One region of the Clostridium thermarum genome, then DNA from elsewhere that is predicted to be linked to it. Evidence: riboswitches for the same ligand, from Rfam matches in the RefSeq annotation. Region 1 holds a riboswitch; each other region holds the start of a gene.
What was found. Region 1 has a riboswitch for cyclic di-AMP ahead of FHY60_RS15145 (cell wall hydrolase). Riboswitches for the same ligand answer to the same signal wherever they lie in the genome.
Positions count from the first base shown of each region.

Region 2: linked by a shared signal. The riboswitch ahead of FHY60_RS18275 (hypothetical protein) and the one ahead of FHY60_RS15145 (cell wall hydrolase) in region 1 are both predicted to bind cyclic di-AMP.
Region 3: linked by a shared signal. The riboswitch ahead of FHY60_RS11490 (C40 family peptidase) and the one ahead of FHY60_RS15145 (cell wall hydrolase) in region 1 are both predicted to bind cyclic di-AMP.

Region 1 covers NZ_CP040924.1:3,313,220-3,315,487, reverse strand. The annotation lists gene FHY60_RS15150 (NAD(P)/FAD-dependent oxidoreductase) at 1-526, shown strand, start outside; gene FHY60_RS15145 (cell wall hydrolase) at 702-1,235, opposite strand; cyclic di-AMP (ydaO/yuaA leader) riboswitch at 1,235-1,377, opposite strand; gene FHY60_RS15140 (hypothetical protein) at 1,547-2,268, opposite strand, start outside.
Region 2 covers NZ_CP040924.1:1,565,053-1,567,320, forward strand. The annotation lists gene FHY60_RS07025 (chemotaxis protein CheX) at 1-280, shown strand, start outside; gene FHY60_RS18275 (hypothetical protein) at 348-1,238, opposite strand; cyclic di-AMP (ydaO/yuaA leader) riboswitch at 1,240-1,361, opposite strand; gene FHY60_RS07035 (cation diffusion facilitator family transporter) at 1,575-2,198, shown strand.
Region 3 covers NZ_CP040924.1:2,555,412-2,557,679, reverse strand. The annotation lists gene FHY60_RS11510 (lytic transglycosylase domain-containing protein) at 1-85, shown strand, start outside; tRNA gene FHY60_RS11505 (tRNA-Leu) at 236-318, shown strand; RNA gene ssrS (6S RNA) at 325-516, shown strand; gene FHY60_RS11495 (GNAT family N-acetyltransferase) at 660-1,184, shown strand; cyclic di-AMP (ydaO/yuaA leader) riboswitch at 1,290-1,429, shown strand; gene FHY60_RS11490 (C40 family peptidase) at 1,433-2,041, shown strand; gene FHY60_RS11485 (SPOR domain-containing protein) at 2,134-2,268, shown strand, end outside.

The DNA of each region.
Region 1 (2,268 bases):
GGAGTACACAAAGCCATTGAAAGGTGAAGCAGAATTTCTCGGTAGAGGAGTTGGTTACTGTGCTACTTGTGATGCTCCTCTATACAAGGGTAAGGTGGTAACGGTAATAGGCTATAATAAGGAAGCTGAAGAAGAGGCCAATTATGTCAGTGAGTTAGCACAAAAACTCTACTATATACCCGTGTATAACGGAGATTATAAATTAAGCGATAAAATTGAAGTGATAAAGGATAAGCCTGTAGAAGTAAAGGGTGAAAATATAGTTACAGTATTGGAATTGGCCAACGGCACATTGAAGACAGATGGGGTGTTTATTTTAAAAGACAGCATATCACCGGGGCAGTTGGTTCCTGGTCTTGAAATGGAAGAGGGACATATTAAGGTGGACAGAAATATGAAGACTAACTTAAAGGGATGCTTTGCTGCAGGTGATTGTATAGGTAAGCCCTATCAATATATAAAAGCAGCAGGAGAAGGGCTCATAGCAGCACTCAGTGCTGTTTCGTATGTTGATTCCATGAGATAGTTAATTAGATGAAATATAGTAATAAGTAAGCGACCATGAGAAATCTTATGGTCGCTTACTTATATTTTAAGGATACCTACGCAAGCTAAAACATAATAAATGCATGGGTATCCTTTTATAAATCCCTTTTATTATTTATTAAGAAATAAAAAATTTGAATTTATATCAGTTAATATTACTTTACTACGAAGAAAATATGGTTTCCAATAGGCTTTACATTACTCTTTTTGACATTTATCATCCACTTAGAAGTAGCAATTCGGGGATTATAAAAGAAAACAGCTGCACCGGTAGGGTCTTTCCCCTTAAGTGCTTCGTATACAGCATCAAAGCATTCCTCTGTGGGAGTTACTGATAATTTCCCGTTTTTAACACAGGAAAAAGCCCCCTTTTGTTTTATTACATCTTCTACAGTATTCGGAAACTCAGGATGAAGCAGTCTGTTTAGTATTACAGAAGCCACAGCAACTTTTCCTTGATATGGTTCTGCATTGCTTTCTGCGAAAACTACTTGAGCCATGAGATAAATGTCATCATCGCTTATTAGTATTTTTTTGTTCTTATAGTTAAATACTTGAGTGGCATCATCCTTGCTGGCCTTAAGGACAGAATCTACATTTGTGCGACACACAACTGCCTCGGTATTTGTATGCCCCCAAAATTCTAATAGCAAAACAAAACTAAAGCCTATTATTAATTTTTTATTCATTTAATACCTCCTTTTGCCTGCGAAGTTAGCTGACGGGTTCGGAAAAGGTGTAACCTACACCGAACTGGTGATTCACCCCAAAATTTGGTTCCTCCGCATTTTAAAGCATAATAATCCTCTAAAATTTAGGCTAATGATATGATGCCCCAATGAGGGAAAAATATTCATATTAAATAAAAATTGCGTCACAACGCAATTTTCTAAATGAGTAATTACTCATTACTCATCACTCATTACTAATTAAAAAAGTGGTTCGCATTTTATTTCTATTACGAACAAAAAGAATCCGGCAGCTACCGGATTCTTTTTCCTTACTTTATGTTTGTGCTTTTAAAGTCAGTAAATTGTTTAAGGAAGTTGTCGTACTTGTCCTGGATACCTAAGAATCTATTGTTTGCATCATAATAGATTTCTGTTAATCTATCATCAGCGAGAGGTTCTTCCGGTTGAAGTTCAGCCTCACCCTTCTCTAGATTTACCGCTGCTATAAAGCTTTGGATGTAGGCATCATAATCCTTAGTTAGCTTCACAAAGCTGTCTCTCAAGGACTTGCAGTTATCCGGAGGTGTAGTGCTTAAGATAGCATTTTGCAGCTGGCTGTTTTTTGAAAGATAGTCTGTTGCAAAGGCAATAACCTCATCATAGGTTGATGAATTATCTCGAGCCTTTCTCAATTCAATAGAGAAGTCTGTTTTCAATGGGATAAACTTATCTACTGATTCGTTTAGCTTATCAATAAAGTCATACATTTGCTTTGTCTTCATATCTGCCTTTTGTTGAGTATCTATCAATTGCTCGGTGTAAAGTTTAAAGGCAGCCAGGAAATCCTGAGCTTCTTTTAATAAAGAAGGGGAAACTCCAGATAAAGAAACTTTTGTATAGTAGCTTTCACAATCATCACGGTACTTTTCAAAGTCCATGAAAGAATCCTTTAAGTCTTTACTGCTTGGATTTCGTAAGATACTGAAGGCTTGCATATACGTCAATTTATTTAATTTTATTCCTTCAAGCAAATCCACATGCATCAATTTAA
Region 2 (2,268 bases), 1.7 Mb from region 1:
ATTAGCATGTAGGATTGCCTCAGCTATGATGTTTGGGATGCCTGTGCCGGAGCTGGATGAAATGGCCAAAAGTGCAATAGCTGAGTTGGCTAATATGGTTATGGGGCACACTGCCAATATATTTTATAAAGCAAATATGTCTATAGATATTACTCCCCCAACTGTGTTAACCTGTGAAAACATGGAGCTGACTCCTGCCAAAGCTGTAACAGTTTGTGTACCGTTAAACTTTGATGACGGAGAATCCTTACACATAGATATAAGTTACAAAGAGAATTAGATCTTTTTATTTATGAAGTAAAATTCCATTAGAATTCACCTGTGTTTAAAGCACAGGTGGATTCTGTTTATTTACCGGCAGCAACTTTTATTGCAGTTTGGTGCTGAGGATCCTTATCACCATCCATGTGCCTTGTGCTGTTTAAGAAGTGAATATCAAAGTGTCCGTCCATGTCATTGCCTTTTATCACATCTAAGTTTTCACCGCTGCCATAGCCATTTGAACGGTTATTTACATATTCGTAGGCAGGTTCTGAATCTACTCCTGCGTGGGGCATGGCGCTCATAGAGGCAGCAAGTTTTCTTCCATCAACTGTTACTATAACGGGACGTCTCTCCCAAGAAAACCCGCCCCAGATGCTTTTTATTATGGCGGTATCTTCCTTTGTTAAAGCTTCAGTGTCTGCATGGTTTGTCCCCATTGTCCTCTGAACCTTAAAGCTTTTACCGGTGTAAACGTCAGTAACTACTGCCGTAGTGCCTCTGGAAAAGACATATCTGGCAGAATCCCACCAATCCAGCAGCTCCACCTTACTTTCTTTTTCAGCTATTGCTTTTGCTTCAGTCTCTGCCTTTGCTTTAGCTTCAGCCTTTGCTTTAGTCTCTGCTTCAGCAGCTTGGGCCATTTTTTTTGCCTCCTCTAGTTTTTTTGGAGATGGTGTTCCTCCTCTAGATAATGGCACGTTGCTTGTAGTATCTGCAGTTGACTTTTGTGTGTCTGATACTGCAACACTTATTTCATCATTTGTATTACTTTCATTGGTCTGCTGTGTTTGCGCTGTTGTTTCGGCAGGCGGGGCTTGTACGGAATATGTAGAAATATTGTCTGAGATTACAGTATTTCCTGACTGGTCTTGGTAAACTCCAGCTTTTGCTGTATTCTCAAATTTAACAATTGAAAAAATAGACAAAGATACTCCTAGTATTATAGAAGCTAATATAATATTACGTTTGTTCATGTTTACTCCTCTCATAAGCCTACGAAGTTAGTTGACGGGTTCGGAAAGAGAGTTCCCTACCAAGATGGATTCACCCCAATTTTATTGATCCTCCGCTGCCTTAGCATTCGGCTTGAAACCATATATATTTTGCTTGCACTTATTTAGATAAAAAAGGGGGACAAACTCAAGCACAAGGGGATTCTAACAAACAAATATGAAGAAAATATGAAGATGCCTTTGGTAATTTTATGTGACAATGGAAGGTGATAGTTTAAAAAAAGTGCGAAATGTACTGCTGATAATTTTTTTGCCAATATTCTTGTAGCTGCACTAAAAATTATTCTGGGAGCTGTAATTGAGAGTACGAGTATGATGGCAGATGGATTTCATTCCTTATCAGACGGGTCCTCAAATATTGTTGGCCTTATCGGAATTTGGTTTGCATCAAAGCCGGTGGATAAAGACTATCCCTACGGCCACAGTAAATTTGAAACCTTGGCAGGACTTTTTATAGGGGTAATGTTGTCAGCAGTTGGAATAAATATTATCAATGGTGGGGTTCAGAGATTTATTAATCCTGTAGAGCTAAGTATTAATCTTGAGAGTATTATTACTTTAATTATAACCCTGGTTATCAATATTTTTGTCAGTAGCTATGAGTATAAGAAGGGAAGGGAGTATCATAGTCAGATACTTGTCTCAGATTCACTTCATACCCGAGCAGATATATTTGTATCTGTAGGGGTACTTGCTACTGTTATAGGTATAAGGCTTGGGGCCCCAGCTATTATTGATCCTATTGCCTCTCTTATAGTGGCAGGTTTTATTTTTTATGCTGCTGTTGAGATTTTTAGAGAAACCAGCGGAGTCATAGTTGATAAAGCTCCGGTGGATTCGGAGAGGGTAAAAGATGTGGTCACTGAGCTTCTGGAAGTGAAGGATGTCCATTATATTGGAGCCATATTATTACAGGGCTGAGCCTGAATAAATGTAAAGAGTCCGGGGCAGTATTAAAGCTGATCCAGACTCTTTATTTTTAAGTTATTCA
Region 3 (2,268 bases), 760 kb from region 1:
GTATATTAAAAGGATTAAAACAAACTATAATATTTATAAACTCTTATACAAAAAAGAACTTTGTATAACTGAAAACTCAAAGTGAGAGATTTTAGCAATAAAAGATTTTTCGGATTTAGCTTCCGAAAAATCTTTTATTATTTTCCTATTGACGATTTAAAAAATCCGTAGTAGAATGTTATTTGTCGGAAGCGCCTATGGATTACTATAAGTCTGAAGGAAGCTGGATGAGTATGCGAGAGTGGCGGAATTGGCAGACGCGCACGTTTGAGGGGCGTGTGGGAGACCGTACGGGTTCAAGTCCCGTCTTTCGCACCAATTTAATAATTTCTGAAATATGCGTTAAGCTCTTATTTTGAACCTACATTACAACTATGGGAGTTCAACATTCTGATGAGGATATGTACCATCTTGTGAGTCCTTTTACGGCATTGAAGGCGATAGAGACATCTATGAGGACACCCACCTATCGAGAGATAGGTGTCAAAATTGGAGCACCGGTATTTTGGATATTACAGAGAAGATTAGAGAGGTTTTATGCCTCTCTTTTTATTCTGTCCCTTTATATTTCCACTGACAAAGTAAAATTAAAATCCTCCGACAAGAGAGGATTTTTAACTCTAATGTAGAATTATTATTATATAGAGTGAGGTGGAAATATGTTTGATGTAGAATTAGCGTTTGAGGACGTAGAGATTTCCAGCATCTTAAAGGAAGATCTTGCTATGGTTCAAAACTGGATGGGAGAACAGATTAGAAAAACCACGGAAGCTGTATGGACAAACATAGAGGAACTAGGGGATAGATTTTTAGAATATTATATGAGCGAAAATGAAATATTCTTAAAAATAAAAAAAGAGGATAAGCTTATTGGGGTGTTTAAGGGACGGGTAGAATTTAAAGACCCCAATGAAGTGATCATATGGTGTTTTGTTATAGACTGCAACCTAAGGGGACAGGGACTTGGCAGTAAGATACTAAGAGAATTGATAAAACATTTTGAGATTAATTATGATATACACAGTTTTTCTACAGGTATTGTTGCAGGCAGTAACAGTGCGGTAAAGTTTTGGAAGAAGAATAACTTCTTATTGCATCGGGTATCAAAGAATTTCTTTAATGTTGAAGGAGAAGAAAAAGATATGCTGCTATATAAATTCAACGAAAATATTAGAGTAGTATAGGTATAAAAATAAAAACTATTATTATACGTAACAAATAGAAAAAAGTTCTGATAAGTTGATAAATTTGGCTAGAATTTATTGACTTTTTTCTTTGTACAAACTATAATTTATTATGTGCTGAGTCCCAAATGGGTACGGAGGAACCATTCTTTGGGGTTAATCTGGTTATGACCGTGCTCATAATCGGTAGGGAAACCTTCACCCGAACCCGTCAGCTAACTCCGGAAGCAATAAGGAGGTCATTGATAATGAAAAGTTTAAAAACAAAGGTACTGTCAGCAGGTTTTTTCGTTTTTACGCTATGTATAGGTTTACATTTTCAAGGTTTGGAAGCAAAAGCGGACACTGCGGCAGGTGAAGAAACTACTGTGTTAACCGCAACGACTATATCCACAAACAAGACGATTAAAATTCCTAAAAAGCAAGTAACAACATCTTCACAGAAAACCTACTCAAGAGGTTTTAGCGGAGGCTCTACAATTGCAAGTGGCAGCACCGGTAAGTTAGTTCAGTATGCATTCAATTTCCTTGGAAGACCTTATGTGTATGGTGCAAATGGTCCAAGGGCCTTTGATTGCTCAGGTTTTTCCTCATATGTGTATAGGCAATTTGGGGTAAGCCTACCTCGTACTGCAGCGGATCAATCCGGTGTTGGTGCAGCAGTTTCTAAGAGTAACCTGAGAGCTGGGGACTTAGTGTTTTTTAACACTGCGGGATATGTATCACATGTAGGTATATATATTGGTGATGGCCAATTTATTCATGCATCCTCAGGAAGTAAATGCGTAACAGTAAGCGAACTCAGCAGTAGTTACTATACACGCACTTACGTTGGCGGCAGAAGAATATTAAATTAATTAGATAATAAAGAAGATCTGGCAAAGTTTGTCGGGTCTTTTTTAGTATAGTCTATCATTATGCAAAATATAATTGTATCGGGGGTGGTAAAATGAAATACACAAGATACGATTATAAGCGAAAAAAGGAAGATAAGACAGTGGTAATAGTAATGTTAGTCAGCATAGTGCTGGCTGCTGTGCTCTTAGGTACAGCTCTATCTAGTATTTTTATAAAAGATAGAGGT